DNA from 4 places in the Brevibacillus sp. FSL L8-0520 genome. Region 3 is predicted to be linked to each of the others. Evidence: riboswitches for the same ligand, from Rfam matches in the RefSeq annotation. Region 3 holds a riboswitch; each other region holds the start of a gene.
The links. A riboswitch is a leader RNA that binds a small molecule or an ion and turns the genes downstream of it on or off. The one in region 3 is predicted to bind S-adenosylmethionine.

Region 1 (4,212 bases), 2.5 Mb from region 3:
AGGACACCTCGACTTTGGCTTCCTTTTTCTTTTGCCGGTAAAAATCGGTAAAGGAGGCAAGCGTTTCGTCCTTTGTCTCGAACAAAAGAGCTTCAGCCAGCTTTCTCTCTTCTTCAGGGATGGAAGCATAGCGCTCCAGCTTCTCCGTATTGACGATGGCATAATCGAGACCAGCGACTGTCGTATGGTAGAGGAAAACGGCATTCAGCACTTCCCGACCTGCGGCCGGAAGACCAAACGACACGTTGCTGACGCCGAGAATGGTCTTGCACTCGGGCATCGCTTCTTTGATCAGGCGAATGCCTTCTACTGTCGCCTTGGCAGAGCCGATGTACTGTTCGTCTCCTGTACCGACAGGAAACACGAGCGGGTCGAAGATGATGTCCCGCGGATTGACGCCAAACCGGTTTACCAAAAGGTCATAGGAGCGTTTTGCCACTTCCAGCTTTCGCTCGGCGGTGACAGCCATGCCGGTCTCGTCGATAGTTCCGACGACAACTGCGGCCCCGTATCTGTGGATCAAGGGCACGACTTGCTCGAACCGTTCGAGCCCGTCTTCGAGGTTGATCGAGTTGAGAATCGCTTTCCCTTGGGAATATTTCAACCCCAGCTCCATAACGCGCGCATCCGTGGAATCGATCATGAGAGGCGCCTTTACTTTTTTCACAATATATTGAAGGAATTTTTCCATATCGCCGTACTCGTCGCGGTCCGGGTCGGCCAGACAAATATCGATGACATGAGCCCCCCGCTTCACCTGTGCCCTTGCGATATCGGAAGCCTCCTCGTATTGTCCGGCTGCGATCAGATCGCGAAATTTCTTGGACCCGATGACGTTCGTGCGCTCCCCGACCAGCAGCGGGCGGTTGTCCTGTTCCACGTAGACGACATCGATCCCGGACACGGCGCTGACTGCATGCTCTTGCCGGGCACGCGGCTTGCAGTCTTTCAAGGCTTCGGCCATCGCCCGGATGTGGTCGGGCGTGGTTCCGCAGCATCCGCCCGCCACATTGAGCCATCCTTGCTCGGCAAATGCCTTGACTTTTGCCGCCAGCCCTTGCGGAGTTTCGTGATAGTGGCCGTTCTCGTCCGGGAGACCGGCATTGGGATAACAGCTCACGGCACAGTCTGCAAGACCGGATAGCGTGCGGATATGGTCGCGCATGAACTCGGGACCGGTCGCACAGTTCAGCCCGATGCTGACAGGCTTGAGGTGCTCAAGCGAGACGTAGAACGCTTCGATGTTTTGTCCCGCCAGCGTCGTGCCCATCGGCTCAATCGTCCCCGAAAGCATGACCGGCACTTCCGTCCCCAGCTCATCAAAAGCCTTGCGTATGCCGATGCCGCCCGCTTTTACGTTCAGCGTATCCTGCGAGGTTTCCAGAAGCAGCACATCCGCTCCCCCGATCAAAAGCCCTTTTGCCTGGCGGTAATACGACTCGACCAGCTCGTCAAAGGTGACCCCGCCCGTCAAAGAAAGCGTCTTGGTCGTCGGGCCCATCGCCCCTGCCACAAAGCGAGGCCACTCAGGCGTGGAATAGGCATCTGCGGCCTCGCGAGCGATTTTTGCAGCGGCGATGTTGATCTCCAGGTCCTTTTCCGCCACGTCATACTCGGCCAGGACGATGGACGTAGCGCCAAATGTATTCGTCTCGATAATATCGGCACCCGCCTCCAGGTACTTTTCATGGATCGAGCGGATGACGTCCGGCCGGGTCAGGTTCAACAGCTCGTTACAGCCGTCGTATTCCTCTCCGCCGAAGTCCTCGGCAGTCAGGTTGGCTTGCTGCAGCATTGTTCCCATCGCGCCGTCCAGTATCAGAATTTTTCGGTAAAGCTGTTCGCGAAAATTCGGTTTCATGGCAGACTCCTTTTCTCAAAGCAGATCATCTCAGATAAACAAAAAACCTCTTCTGTGTGCAGAAGAGGATTTGTCCGCGAATACGATACGCCTGACGCATCCTCTCATCTTTCAAAGCACACGGCTTTGCTGGAATTGGCACCTGAAAATTCCGGTTGCCGAGGCTTCATCGGGCCAGTCCCTCTGCCTCTCTGGATAAGAGATGTCGCTTTTTTATTCGATTCGTTCCAGTAATTGCAAGGTTTGAAAGTATCTTAACACCCCCCCTCCCCCGCGTCAATGAAGAAATTGTCCGTATCCACGCAAGTCCGGCGCCCATATTTGCCCCATATAGTCAATCGCCCACACTCTTCATGACTCCCGTGTATAGACTAAAGCATATCGGAAAGGAGGAAAACGACATGAGTACATCCTACTGCGGAAACAATATCTTCGGTGACAGCTTCGCCCTAGTGCTCGTTCTGTTTATCCTGCTGGTCATCGTAGGGTGCAATAACGACTGCTAAGCAGCTGCTTGAAAAAGGGGCCTGGAATCCAGGCTTCTTTTTTCTTGTCCAACAGGTGCACTTTGAAGAAATCAAGCAATCACTTGCCAAATCGGCACAGATTATCAAAAAACATCGTCTTCCCGGCTGTACAATAGGAGTAGCACATCTGGGAAATGGAGGCAGGTATGGATCACTACGAGCGGATTCAATGCGCAATCGAATTTATCGAAAAGCATCTTCAAGAGGAGGTGAATATCGCGGATATTGCCGCGGAAGCCTGTTTTTCCGCCTTTCATTTTCAACGGCTGTTTCAAGCGATCTCCGGTTTTTCGGTTCACGAGTACATACGAAAAAGAAGGCTGAGCGAGGCCGCCGTTTTGTTGAAACAGACGCAAACAAGCATCCTTGATCTGGCTATCGCCTGCCAGTACGGCTCCCAGGAGGCGTTTACCCGTGCTTTTGAAGCTACTTTCGGCATCACCCCGGCCAAGTTCCGAAAGGCGAACATACCTATTTTCCTGCAAAAGAAGCTGGATTTTTTGGATGATCAAAAACGAGCAAAGGGAGAAATAAGCATGAACAAACCAAACATTGTGCAATTAAACAGCATTGCCATCGTCGGGTACGCCTACAAGACAAATCTGAACAACAAACGCTACTTTGAGGACATTCCCCGCTTCTATGCCGATTTCGGAAGGAATGGACACTATATGCGGATTCCCAACAAAGCCGCCCCTGACATGGCATACGGCATTTCGTGCGATTTCCAGGATAACGGCGACTTTACGTTCATCGTCGGCGAAGAGGTAAAAAACTTGGATGGCGAGCTGGAGGATGGCTTTGTCCACTGTCTGCTTCCGGCAGGGAAATACGCCGAATTCAGGGTGATCGGCTCTGTCCAAAATACAAGAACCTATATTTACGGCACCTGGCTTCCGAATTCCAACTACGAGCGAAGAGAAGGACCTGATTTTGAAATAACCGATGTCCGCCAGTCCGTGTACCCGGATCAAATGAAAATAAAAATTTACATACCGATCGACTAGTGTTCCAGCTCCAGTCCGCCCGCTGTCCCCGCTCATTGTCAATCCATGCCCCTTTTGCTATGATGAGGTCGAAGCCAAGCAAAGGAGCGAAACGCTTTGGATCCACTACACCCTTGTGACAAGCACGAATTCCTATCGCGTATCGAAACGGTAAAAGAACTGGAACAAACCGACTTCGAGACATATTCTGTCGTGAAAGACAGCGAAAATGGCCAACACTATCTCCGGTATTCCTTTACACATATCAATCTGTCCGAAGGGGGCAGGCGCGACGAATTCGACCACTTCCTGCCGCTTGAATCGGACGATGTTCTCGCGATTCTGTTCGGAGAGCAGGCTTATCAGTTTCCGGACAACTGGAAAACCGCCTATCTTCGCAGCGGCACGGATGAGCGGCTGATGCCATTCGACCCGAGTGAAAATCACGATCTGGAAAAGGACGCGGAGGCGGAGTTGGCTTTGCTCGAGAAGCTGCAGCAGTTCAAGCAGCAATGGAATGCTGCCGAAGACAAAGAATCGCTGACCCGCGACCTGTTTCGCGATCTCGATGCGATCATAAAAAAAGCGGATGATTGAGTTGCGAAAGCCGCATCCTTTTCGCTATAATGGATGAATCATAAAGGATCGATGATGAGGAAAGTACTCCGTCAAAATGCCCAAGCGAGCCGGGGATGGTGTAAGCCCGGTGCAGGATGGCGGCAGGAATCGCACCTCGGAGATGCTGTCTGATTGCCCGGTTTATCTCTGGAGCAAGTAAGGCAGCCGGGTCTGCCCGTTATCGCAGAACAAAGCGGCTGTGCTGCCCGAAATGTAAAGG
Region 2 (4,212 bases), 1.3 Mb from region 3:
ATGCCCCGCTCGAAGCAGGCTTGCCCGAACAAAGCGGCCTGCTGGTCTCCTGCCGCCCCCGAGATCGGAACCTCGACGCCAAAGAACAAATCCTTGTCGGTTACCGCATACACCTCCGAGCTGCTTCTCACCTCAGGCAGCATCGCACGCGGGACATCGAGCAGAGCCAGCAGCTCATCGTCCCACTTCAAATCAAAAATATTGTACATGAGTGTGCGCGACGCGTTGGTATAGTCGGTCACATGCGCCCGGCCGCCGGACAGCTTCCAGATCAGCCACGTGTCAATCGTTCCGAACAGGAGGTCGCCCTGCTCCGCCAAAGCGCGGGCGCCTTCCACATGGTCGAGAATCCATTTTACTTTTGTGCCCGAAAAGTAAGCATCGATCAGCAGACCGGTCGTATCCCGAAACAATGGGTCGTATCCCTTGCTTTTGAGCTCTTCGCAAATTCCCGCTGTCTGTCTCGACTGCCAGACAATTGCGTGATAGATGGGCACTCCGGTATGCTTGTTCCACACCACGGTCGTCTCGCGTTGATTGGTGATCCCGATGGCTGCCACTTCCTGCGCCGAAACATTGTGGCTGGCCAAAACCTCGCCGATTACGCCGACGACCGATGACCAGATGTCCAGGGCATTGTGCTCTACCCATCCTGGCTGGGGAAAGAGCTGGGGAAATTCTTTCTGGGCCATCCCGACGATGCTTCCTTGCTTGTCGAACAAGATGGCCCGGGAACTGGTCGTCCCCTGATCGATTGCGAGCACATACTTTGTATCCATGAGCTTCCTCCTTCTACCGCGGGATACGGGCACCCTTTTTCTCCTCTATTAGGGGTGAAACCGGATGCGGTCTATATCCCGAAGCATTGGGCCGTCTCCGCTCACAACACGGGAAACTCTTCCGCCCTGATGCCGAAATCGCGGTGCAGCGCCTTCTTGTGCTCCTCTGCAAAACCGCTGGCAATCATGCCGATGCGCAAGACGCTCGCCCAGTCATATTGTATTCGCTGTTTTTCCACGAGAACTCCTGCCCGATCCAAAAAATGCGTGACTTGATCAGGCGTTCCCCGCAACGCTTTACTTTCCAGATAGCAAAAGCACCGCTTCTCCCCGGCTTCCCGATTGCCTGCCGGCTCGCTTTCCTGCCAGACCGGCTGAGGAGTGAAGCGCTGGGTCAGCAAATAGGCCAGATCCTCCACCACAGCGCTTGCTGTCGGAAGCTCGCCTGCCCCTTTGCCCATGAACAAAAGGTCGCCGACGATATTGCCCGACACCTGCACGGCGTTGTAGGCATCCTGCACCTGCGCGAGTGGGTGATCCAGCGGCAGAAGCGTTGGACGGACGGAAAGCTGTAGACCGCCCCCGGCCTTGGAAGCCTTGGCCAGCAGCTTGATCCGGTACCCCAATTCGCGGGCGAGGCCGATCTGTCCGAGATGCAGCTTTTCAATCCCCTGCCTCTCGGCTGCATGCAGCGGCAGCGATTCACCAAATACGAGCTGGGCGAGGATGTACGTTTTGTACAAGGCATCCCAGCCCTCTACGTCCGAGGCGGGGTCCGCTTCGGCGTAGCCCAGCTCCTGCGCCTGCTTCAGCACTTCGGCGTAGGGAAGCTTTTCCTGTTCCATCCGCGTCAGGATGTAATTCGTCGTCCCGTTTAAAATGCCGCTGACCGATACGATGTCATTAGTCCGGAGAAACTGGCGCAGCACGCCGAGAATCGGAATCCCTCCGGCTACGCTGGCCTCGTACGCGAGCTGAACGCCGTGCCGATTGGCTAGCCGCACCAGCTCCGTTCCGTGCTTGGCAAGCAGCTCCTTGTTCGCGGTGACGATGTGACAGCCCTTTTCAATCAGTGCACGGACATAGCCGTATGTCGGCTCGACGCCGCCCATCACCTCGACGACGATGTCCACGTCCGACGCCAGCACTTCTTCAAACCGGGTCGTGATCAGATTGTTCTCAATCGGTACAGACCGCTGCTTTTCCGCATTGCGGACCAGCGCCTTGACCACCTCGACACGTCTGCCCAACCTGTCCGACAGCTTTTGCTGCTGAGAGCGGATCGTTTTCAAGACGCCGCCCCCCACCGTCCCTACGCCAAGCAATCCTACTTTTACCACACTTGCACTCATGTACTCCACCTCTTTTTCTCATTTCAAACATAAAAAAGGCCTTCTTCCGTTTAAGAAGAAGGCTCGCGAGCTACAGGGGGCCTCCTTCTCATCTGCCAAGACATACTGCTGCTGTCTTGCAGGAATTGGCACCTTGCCACAAACTGCGTGACGGTTGCCGGGCTTCATCGGGCCAGTCCCTCCACCTCTCTGGATAAGAAAGAAGTTATGAAGTTGCGATAACTCAAAAACATTTGATCATACAAATAAAAAACCTTCTCCCGTTAAGAAGAAGGTTGGCATCCGGAATGGACGTACTCCCGCTTCTTATCTGTCAAGACTGTCATCAGTCCTGCAGGAATTGGCACCTTGTCACAAACTGCGTGACGGTTGCCGGGCTTCATCGGGCCAGTCCCTCCGCCTCTCTGGATAAGAACAGTATTTTCCTGTTGGCAACATTGTAAGGAATTCGGTTTGAGCCGTCAACCAGATATTTCCGACATTTCATCTTCGGACAATTCCTTTCATTTTTGAAAAGAAAGGTTTCTCATTTTTAATAAGGTGTTCTCATGCAGGTGATGGCGCACCAACAGACATTTCCAGCACTTTGTTTTGGTTTTTGCTTTCTCAATAGTGAGAATAATGGTACTGCCGATGCTCCTTCATACTGCACAGGAAGCAGCCGGTCATTTGGTATCATTCTTGCATATATTTTCAGAAAAGTCAGAGTATAATTCCCTTTTTCCATTCGCATGGGACGTCGGGTGCGTCGAATATACATGAATAAAAGACGCTCCACTCTGACTTTTTCAGCAGGAAGGAGGTGCTTTTTTTTGAGTAGGCTGCTGCCTGTTTTGATCCACGATCGTCCCACTTAGCTTCGGTTTCTACTATGATCTGCCCGTGTGCAGAAGGAGGGTGTTTGGATGAGACTTCGTCCGCGTGAACCAATCGATGTTGCGACACAAGTCGCGGTATTTCCTGCTACGATCGATCTGCATTTGCAAAAATGGCTGTTTCGAATGCGAAGATAGAACGTTTTCCAAAAATGGAAGGAGGACTCTATGCGAGTCGCTATTTTAGGAGTTGGCGGTGTAGGACAAGTAAGCGCGTGTGAAATCGTGAAATCGAAGTATTTGCAAAAACTGGTGCTGGCAGATATATCGATCGGCCCGGCTGAAGAGCTGGCTGCCGAGCTGCGCCGGGAGACGGATGTGGAAATCCAGGTAAAACGTGTCGACGCACGCGATGTATCGAGCGTCCAATCTATTTTGACTGACATTGACGTACTGCTGCATATCGGCTTGCCGGAAAACAACTTTGAAGTGATGAAAGCGTGCCTGAACACGAAAACCCATTATATCGACACGGCTTCCAGCGGCCCGCAATGGCTCCGCAAGCAGCTAGCCTGGACCGATAAATTCAAAGCGGCAGGCATTCTCGGAATCATGGGGCTTGGGTGCGATCCCGGCTTCTCCAACATCGCGGCGCGGTACGCTGTGGATCAGTTGGACGAAGTCGATGAGATTTTGATTCGCGACGGCGACAATTCCGTCGTCGACTACGACGGCTTCTGCTCCTTCTTCAGTCCGCAGACAGCCATTCAGGAGTGTTTGGCCAAACCGAACTTCTGGACGGCTGACAAGGGTGAACAATACTTGCCTACTCCCTTTGCCAACAAAGAGGAGTTCGAATTCCCCGAGCCGATCGGCTGGCTGGACTGCTACAACGTGGAGCACGAAGAAGCGACCACTCTTGGCGAGACGATTGGCCGCGCAAAAGGGTGCAAATACGTGGACTTCAAGTACGCCCTCCATCCCGACTTTGTGAATACCCTCAAGGTGCTGAGCTATCTGGGACTGGACAGCGACGAAGAGATCGAGGTCAAAGGCGTCAAGGTAGCGCCGCGCGATGTAGTCGTGACGACCATGCCGAAACCGGCCGATCTCGCCGGAAAAATCCACGGATACTCCTCCGTCGGCGCACTCGTCAAAGGCAAGAAGAACAACAAGCGAAAAGAAGTTTACGTCTACACGATCGCCAATCACGATGAGGTTTACTACAAGACGGAATTTCAAGCAACGATCTGGCAGACAGGCATC
Region 3 (4,212 bases):
TGTATTTGACGGTAACGGTATGGCCCCGGTTAAAAAGCTTGCGGGACTCCGGTGGAGATGCACCGACGACGGAAGCGTTGCGCACAGTGGCTCATCCATCCGTACTGCTGTCCTTTTATGCGGCAGCGCTCGCATCCGGCATTGCTGCTTTCAGCACCGTCTTTGCCCAGCCTGTTCTGCCCGGCCCGTTTGAGGTCGTTCAACGGATGATGCTGGTTGCGCTCCTTTTGCTTGTGCCGGCGATTTTTGCAAGAAGAAGGTACGCGAAGGTTGTACGGGGGGAACCGCTTCAGCGCGGGCTTGTTTACAGGATGGTCAACTTCGTTGCTGCTGGTACGCTAACCGCCGTGGTCGCAATCGCCATCCTTGTATCAAACGTACTGGCGGGAGTGCAAGCCTCCAAGCTGCCGGAAGCATCCGACATGATGAATCACGACCGGATTGACGAAGGGGGCGGCGCGGCTACACGGATGTCTGCAGGCTCCGGGCATCATCGTCATGAGCAGCATGGCGCTCATCATCAAACCGGCACGGGGACAGTTGAAGTAGCAGCTCTGACCGGAGATATTTCCGCTCCTGCCGATGTGAAGTTCGAACTGGTGGCACAGCAAGAGAAGATACCGCTTGCGTCTGGAGCCGTGATCGATGCCTGGACGTATAACGGCGAAATCGCTCCCGAGCTCAGGGTGAAGCATGGCGATATGGTCGAAGTGAAGCTGATCAATAAAGATATCGATAGCGGAGTGACGATTCATTGGCATGGCTATAACGTGCCGAATGCAATGGACGGCGTGCCGGGGATGACGCAAAATGTCGTGAAACCGGGGCAATCGTTTACTTACAAGTTTCGGGCCGAGCAGGAAGGGACGTACTGGTTCCATTCTCATCAGCAAGCGTCGGAGCAAGTGGTGAAAGGGTTTTTCGGCACGCTGATTGTCGAGTCGAAGCAGGACGCGGAAACCTTTGACGAACAGTTTACCGTCATCAACCATCGCTGGACGACCAGCCAAGGGTATAAACATGCCTTTGGAAAAGAAGACGGTTGGCAAACGAAGCAGGTAAAGCCGGGGAAGAAAGTAAAGCTGAGAATCATCAATACGCATAAGCTTTCACAAAAATATCTTCTGCAGGGGACCGATTTCCGAATCACGAGCATTGACGGGATGCGGATTCAAGACCCGCAGCCATTGTCCGATCAAACAGCGTTGCGGCTTGGTTCGGGCGGCAGATACGACGTGACCTTCACGATGCCGGACCGTCCCGTTCTCTTTAAACTCGGCGATTACAAGAACACGAGCAATCCTGGCATCATTTTTTATACCGAAACCCCTCCGGAGGAACCGATCTTCAAGGCGGAATCCGCCGAGTTCGACCCGTCCGATTACGGTAAGCCCGTCACAAATGACGTCACGGCAGCGAAAAAATTCGATCGGGAATTCCAAATGATTCTCGGAAACGAGATGGGATTTTACAACGGCACGTTTCATTTTTTGTGGACGATCAATGGAGAGGTGTATCCCCGGGTGCCGACTTTTGTCGTCAAAGAAGGCGATAGCGTCAAAACGACCTTTGTGAATAAAAGCTTGACCGAGCATCCGATGCATTTGCATGGGCATCATATGACGGTTTTGAAGAAGAACGGCGAGAAGGTGAAGACTCCATGGCTTACCGACACGTTAAACGTGCTGCCCGGCGAATCGTATGAGGTCGCATTTGTCGCGGACAATCCGGGCATGTGGATGGACCACTGCCATAACCTGGATCATGCGGCGACCGGCATGATTTTGCATCTTATGTATGATCATGTGCGGGCTTCTTATGAAGTTGGGACGAGGACTGGGAATTTGCCGGATTAGGCGATTGACTCCATGATGATAATGCCATATAAGGTTAAGAAAGAAAGGAAAGTGATGATATTGCTGTATTTATTTTCTTTCTTTACATTTCTTTTTTTAATAGGAGCATTGAAAAGTTTCTTTAGTTCTATCGAGTCTTTGAATAACTCCAATTTGACAAGATTTAAAAAAGCAGCAAACACATGTATAGTGTTTGGGATATTATTTGTTCTTTTTCTATTGATCACTATTGCTTTTATATTTATTACATTCCAGTAAGATAGAAAGTAACTATCGTCAGATCTCGTAAATTGATTTTTTTGTCCATTTCTATGAAAGCTGTAACAAATAAACAAAAATCAAATGCACTAAAACCGCATTGACATATCCAAGTAAAATGATAAGATAAAAAAGAATTTAGTGAATGAAATTTAACTTCATAAAACATTCTTATCGAGAGTGGTGGAGGGACTGGCCCGATGAAACCCGGCAACCTTGGTCTGATGGACCTTACGGTGCTAAATCCTGCGGAGTTATTCTGAGAGATAAGAAGGTGGGAACCGTACAAATCGCCCCTCTTCTTTCTGGAGAGGGGCTTTCTGTATGTATAATCCATAGTATTCGTATTTATTTACTTAGTATTACAATTGCACAAAGGAGGAAACAACGTGCTTCATTATGCGGTCAAGCGTGGCTTTCTCATGCTGGTTACGCTGTGGATCATTGTCACGGTGACGTTTGTGATCATGCACCTGATTCCGGGCGACCCGTTCGCGTCTGACGCCAAAATGCTTCCGGAAGAAGTCGTGAAAAACATGCGGGCCCAGTACAACCTGGATGAGCCGATCCCTATGCAGTACCTGCTCTATCTGAAAGGCTTGGTGCAATTTGACCTGGGGCCGTCCATCCAGTCCAAGACAAGGGACGTGAACACGCTGATTGCGGAGGGCTTTCCCGCCTCGGCTGTTCTGGGGCTCCAGGCGTTTCTTGTCGCGCTGGCAGGTGGGATCACAGTCGGAATCGTCGCGGCGCTCTACCAAAACCGGGCGTTGGATTTTCTGTCCATGTTCGCGGCCATCGTCGGGATTTCCGTCCCCAGTTTTATTCTGGCACCGCTGTTGATCAAATACATGGCGGTCAAATGGGAGCTTTTGCCCGTCGCGGCTTGGGGGAGCTGGGAGCATTCGGTTCTTCCGACGCTTGCGCTCGCCATCGGGCCGCTTGCCATTATCGCCCGATTCGTACGAGCCAGCATGCTGGAAGTCTGGCAGCAGGAATACATAAGCACGGCGGAGGCGAAAGGGCTTGGCACCTTTTCCATCGTCGTCAGACACGGGATGCGCAATACCATACTGCCGGTGCTTACCTTTGTCGGTCCGCTGTTTGCCAACCTGATGACCGGAACCTTTGTGGTGGAAAAGATTTTCGCCATTCCGGGGCTTGGCAAATACTTCGTGGAAAGCATTTTTAACCGCGATTATCCGGTCATTTTGGGAATGACTGTTTTTTACAGCTTTGTGCTCATTTTTACTTTGTACATCATCGACCTGCTGTACCGGGTGATTGACCCGCGCATCAGATTGACGAGCGGAGGGAGATAGCGTTATGGCCAATCAGGCAACACAACTGGATTCGCTGTTTCGACCTGTCGACCCAAGCCGGCTTGCCGGGGAAGAGCGGGAACGTCCCAGCCTCGGGTATTGGCAGGAGGTATGGCAGCGGGTATGCCGCAACAAGCTGGCGATACTCGGGTTCTTCCTGCTCGCGGCGGTGGTGGCGCTCTCGATCTTCGGACCGATGCTCGTTCCTCACAGCCCGCATGAGCAGTCGTTGACGCAGGGGAATCTGCCGCCCTCGGGCGAGCACTGGTTTGGAACGGACGATCTGGGCCGGGACATGTGGGCGCGTACCTGGATGGGCGGCCGCATCTCTTTGTTTATCGGTGTGGTGGCGGCGGCCATCGACCTGGTAATCGGTGTGTGCATCGGCGGCATTTCCGGATACATGGCAGGAAGGAGCAGGCTGGGTGACCGAGTGGACAACATCCTGATGCGGCTGGCTGAAATTCTCTACAGCATCCCGTATCTGCTGGTGGTGATCCTGCTGATGGTCGTTCTGGAGCCGGGACTCGCCACGATCATTATTGCGCTTTCGCTGACCGGCTGGGTGGGCATGGCCCGCCTGGTCAGAGGACAGCTCATGCAGATCAAGCGGCAGGAGTTTGTGCTGGCGGCAGAAAAGCTGGGCACCTCCCATGCCAAAATCATCATCAGGCATCTGCTGCCCAATACGATTGGCGTGATCATCGTCAACCTGACCTTTACGATTCCGCATGCGATCTTCGCCGAGTCGTTTCTCAGCTTTCTCGGTCTGGGCG
Region 4 (4,212 bases), 1.2 Mb from region 3:
GCTTACATCCAGTCTGGCTTTCAGCGATTTCAGCCCGCGCATCACCAGCCAGGAATCCTGCGCTCCGAGTACCGCTCCCATGCCGTTTTGGATAAAGTAAAGCTGTTCACCCAGCTCAGCATCCTTGGTAACAGCCAGCCCTGCAACGACATCGCTGTGGCCGCCGATGAACTTCGTCGCTGAGTGGATGACGATATCTGCTCCGAGTTCAAGCGGACGCTGGTAGTACGGGGTCAGAAACGTATTGTCGACAATGACTATGATATTCTTGGCCTTTGCGATATGGCAGACAGCTGCGATGTCTGTCACCTTCAACGTCGGATTAGAAGGTGTCTCCAGGTAGATCCCGCGAGTGCGAGGAGTGACGGCTCTCTCCACTGCCTCTACGCAGGTCGTATCCACGAACGTAACGTCAATATTCATGCGGGACAACACTTTGGTCAAAAAGCGATACGTTCCGCCGTAGACATCTTCTGCCACGACAACATGATCGCCCGCGGAAAACAGCATAAACACGCTGGAAATCGCGGCCATGCCGGAAGCAAATGCAAATCCCCGCGCACCGCCCTCCAGGACGGCAATCGCCTCTTCCAATGCATGCCGGGTCGGGTTGCCGGACCGCGCATAGTCGTATGCGCCCGGACGGTCCAAATCCGCTTGGTGAAACGTAGATGCCTGGTAAATCGGCGTGGATGCCGCACCGGTCACCGGATCGAAACAAGATGTCCCGTGAAGCAGTTTCGTGGCAAATTTCATCGTCTACACCCTTCCGCTACCAGACTTGCATCGAGAGCCTGTATCAAATCATGAATCAAATCATCCGGATGTTCAACTCCTACCGACAATCGCAGCAAACGATCACAGACCCCGACGTATTCTCGAATTTTTTGCGGAATGTCGGCATGAGTCTGTGTCGCCGGATACGTGCACAAAGACTCGACGCCTCCCAGACTCTCCGCAAAAGAGATGATGCGCAAGTTTTCCAAAAACGGCCCCACCTGAGCAGAGAAGCGAACGCGGAAGGACACCATGCCGCTGTAACCGGTCGCCTGTTTGCTCTGAATCTCGTAGCCGGGATGATCGTCCAATCCCGGATAGAATACATCGGTGACCGCCGGATGCTCCCGCAGTTTGCGCGCAACCTGGAGAGCATTGCTCTGATGTCGCTCCATACGCAAAGCGAGCGTCTTCATGCCTCTGACCAGCAGCCAGCAATCCTGTGGGCCGAGGGTTGCACCGATGGAGTTGTGCAAAAACCGGACCTTTTCAGACAACTCAGCGCCTTTTGTCACAATCAGGCCAGCCAGCACGTCATTGTGGCCTCCAAGATATTTCGTCCCGCTATGGAGCACCAGATCTGCCCCCAGCTCCAGTGGACGCTGATAGTACGGCGTCATAAAGGTATTGTCCACGATGGTCAGCAAACCGCTTCGTTTGGCGATCCCGGCTACGCAAGCGATATCCGTTATTTGCATCAGCGGATTTGTCGGCGTCTCGATGAGAACGGCTTTTGTCTCCGGACGGATCGCGCCCGCAAATGCCTGAAGATCGCGCAGATCAACATAGCTGAACTGGAGCCCGTAGCGGGAAAGGACCTGCTCAAAAAGACGGTATGTCCCACCGTATAAATCAAGCGAAACGATCAAATGGTCGCCTTGAGAAAAAAGTCCCATGACTGTGTGAATCGCTGCCATCCCGGAAGCACAGGCAAAACCGGCATCACCGCACTCGGCCTCTGCGATCGCCTCCTCCAGCACCTTGCGTGTCGGATTGGCCGTACGGGTGTAATCGTATCCGGTACTTTGACCAAGAGACGGGTGGCGGTAAGCGGTCGCATAGTAAACCGGGAAGCTTACCGCGCCCGTGATCGTATCACGACCTACCCCCGCCTGTACCAGTTTCGTTTCCAGATGCATAGCAATCTCTCCCTCTGCTTTGATGTTGAGGGCATGAAAAAGCCCTCTTTTCTTTTGAAAAGAAGGCTTTGTTTACGTCGCCGCAAGCAAACCCTTCTCATCTTTCAGAGCATGATTTGCTCTGCAGGAATTAGCACCAGTATCGTCCTGTTAACAGGAAAATTGGTTGCCGGGCATCATCGGGCCAGTCCCTCCGCCTCTCTGGATAAGAAGTTTGCTATTCAATTTGTTGATCCTAATACTAACGGAAATATCGAGTGATTGTCAACAGATATTTCCTCTTCGTTTTCACCCGTTTTCTCTGTTACTCCGCTTTGCGCAGTGCTGTCATCACCTGATTGTCCAGCTTCGCCGCCGCATTTTTATCATATGTTTTTTCATACTGCGGTTCTACGGAGATACGGGAACCGTAGAACATGACATCACGCACCGCCTCAATGGTAACCTCCACCATCGCCAGCTTCAGGGGAACCTCCTCCATCCGCTCACTCTTCAATACAGCCCTTCCGTTAATGGCATAAGAAGAGCCAGCACCAATCAAATGCAGAACCACTTGTGGCTGCTTGGCGATATTGGTCAAGATGCGTGAACGGTTGTCTACCGCAAACCGGATGACTTGCGGCGATGCCGCAAACGTCCAGGAAAGCGAGCTGAGCGATGGCGCCCCAGACTCATGGTCAATGGTGCCCAATGTGATAAACCGCTCCTGCTGCAACAACCCGAACAGTTCCTCCGAAAGCGTTTGGGATACGGTCTCAGCCATTCCGAAGCCTCCTTGTGTAAGTTTTGTACGTCTATTGTACCCGCCAAGGAAGAGATAGGCAAACCTTTCCGGCATGCGCTTGATTCTTCCCCTTTTTTTCCCTACACTGTTACTTAACTGGTAACCATAGGAGACAGGAGGAGAAACCAGATGTCACAAAGCCCCACAGACCGCCTGTTGTCAAAGATTGACCAGCTCCTCGAAGAAATTCAGGAGGCACGCAAATTAAATGACCGGATGGACAAAATCGCCATGTTTTTAGAGGATATCCGTCTGGCAGATGTCATTCAAAATTATACAGCCCCGCGCAAGCTGCTTTGGATCAATTTCCTGGCAGGTCTGGCACGGGGCCTGGGACTGACGATCGGAACAGCCATCGTACTGGCCATTCTCGGTTCCGTCCTGAGCAAATTCCTCTCGATTCCCATCATCGGGGACTACATCAGCCAACTGATGGATTATGTCTCCACCTACCGTCAGCCCTAGTCAAATGGAATGATTGGCAAGCTGCCCGGAGCAGAAAGAAGATTGCCATTCGTGGCCGCTCAAGAATGCAACGGATTAGTCGTTGTCGCGATCGTCGTTATCGTCATCGTCTCCGTCATCGTCATGGCCATGCTTTTTCCAGTAGCCATACGCATTTCCGTTCGGATGCTTTTTGTCTTTGTCCTTCTTTTTCTTATCTTTATCTTTATCGTCATCAACTTCGTTTACTGGCGTACCGTGAGGAATGTCAGCTTGTGCTACGACCTTCCCGTCAACGACTACTTCCAGATGGACGGACTTGGCGCTGTAAGAACGATTTTTGTAAGAGAGCTCCACTTCGAACTCCCCGTCATCGTCTATCTTGACCTCGTGTTTTTTGCCGTCCGGAGCGATTACATACAGCTTCGCTTTTTGGTTTTTGGAGAATCCTGCGATTTCCCCTTCTACTTCAATTTCCTTATCTTTGGCGTCAAGCTTGGCGGTTCCGGTAATTTTGTATTGGGCAGGCTTCGGCGTTTCCGGCTTGGTCGGTTTATCCGGCTTGTTGACAACAAGCAGATCGACGGATTCCGAATCAAGCTTCTTGCCGTCCTTGTACACCTCAATCAATACTTTCCCTTTGTCAGCCTCTACATCCTTCATGGTGACTGAATAGGAGCCGACACCGTCCCACAGCTTTTTCACGCCGGCGCCTCTCTTGTCTCCGTCATAGGTCACGACTACTTTGCCTGCCGTAAGGTTTACAATGCCGTTTACTTTCAATTCACCCTTTTTGCTATCCAAAACAGCCTGCGTATGAATCAAAACATCGGAATCTACAACAGTTCCCGAGTTGATCCGCACTTCGCGGGTATCGACCAGTTTGTCGTTGACGTAAGCTTTCACTGTCGCGTATTGCGGAGTCGCGCTCACAGTGGCCGCAAAGCTCACCGAAAAGCTGTCGTTGGCCGTTGGCACGACTTCGATGCTGTCGCCATTTGGCTTGACAACCACGACTTTGGTTACTTCATCCGTTACTTCACCTTTCAGGTAGGTGGTGCTGTCTTT

Region 1: it holds a riboswitch for S-adenosylmethionine, as region 3 does, so the genes downstream of both, metH (methionine synthase) here and NSQ24_RS22915 (ABC transporter permease) in region 3, are expected to answer to the same signal.
Region 2: it holds a riboswitch for S-adenosylmethionine, as region 3 does, so the genes downstream of both, NSQ24_RS16655 (homoserine dehydrogenase) here and NSQ24_RS22915 (ABC transporter permease) in region 3, are expected to answer to the same signal.
Region 4: it holds a riboswitch for S-adenosylmethionine, as region 3 does, so the genes downstream of both, NSQ24_RS17215 (aminotransferase class I/II-fold pyridoxal phosphate-dependent enzyme) here and NSQ24_RS22915 (ABC transporter permease) in region 3, are expected to answer to the same signal.

What each region holds. Positions count from the first base shown of each region.
Region 1 covers NZ_CP150171.1:2,197,783-2,201,994, reverse strand. Annotated here, with positions in the region: gene metH (methionine synthase) at 1-1,861, opposite strand, end outside; SAM riboswitch class I at 1,963-2,063, opposite strand; gene NSQ24_RS10930 (YjcZ family sporulation protein) at 2,263-2,367, shown strand; gene NSQ24_RS10925 (AraC family transcriptional regulator) at 2,535-3,395, shown strand; gene NSQ24_RS10920 (hypothetical protein) at 3,492-3,971, shown strand; T-box leader at 4,014-4,212, shown strand, end outside.
Region 2 covers NZ_CP150171.1:3,336,124-3,340,335, forward strand. Annotated here, with positions in the region: gene glpK (glycerol kinase GlpK) at 1-779, opposite strand, end outside; gene NSQ24_RS16655 (homoserine dehydrogenase) at 881-2,131, opposite strand; SAM riboswitch class I at 2,217-2,331, opposite strand; SAM riboswitch class I at 2,435-2,546, opposite strand; gene NSQ24_RS16660 (saccharopine dehydrogenase C-terminal domain-containing protein) at 3,175-4,212, shown strand, end outside.
Region 3 covers NZ_CP150171.1:4,677,191-4,681,402, reverse strand. Annotated here, with positions in the region: gene NSQ24_RS22920 (multicopper oxidase family protein) at 1-1,856, shown strand, start outside; SAM riboswitch class I at 2,283-2,387, shown strand; gene NSQ24_RS22915 (ABC transporter permease) at 2,504-3,436, shown strand; gene NSQ24_RS22910 (ABC transporter permease) at 3,441-4,212, shown strand, end outside.
Region 4 covers NZ_CP150171.1:3,454,680-3,458,891, forward strand. Annotated here, with positions in the region: gene NSQ24_RS17210 (aminotransferase class I/II-fold pyridoxal phosphate-dependent enzyme) at 1-756, opposite strand, end outside; gene NSQ24_RS17215 (aminotransferase class I/II-fold pyridoxal phosphate-dependent enzyme) at 753-1,916, opposite strand; SAM riboswitch class I at 2,011-2,128, opposite strand; gene NSQ24_RS17220 (pyridoxamine 5'-phosphate oxidase family protein) at 2,221-2,679, opposite strand; gene NSQ24_RS17225 (DUF5665 domain-containing protein) at 2,830-3,165, shown strand; gene NSQ24_RS17230 (hypothetical protein) at 3,241-4,212, opposite strand, start outside.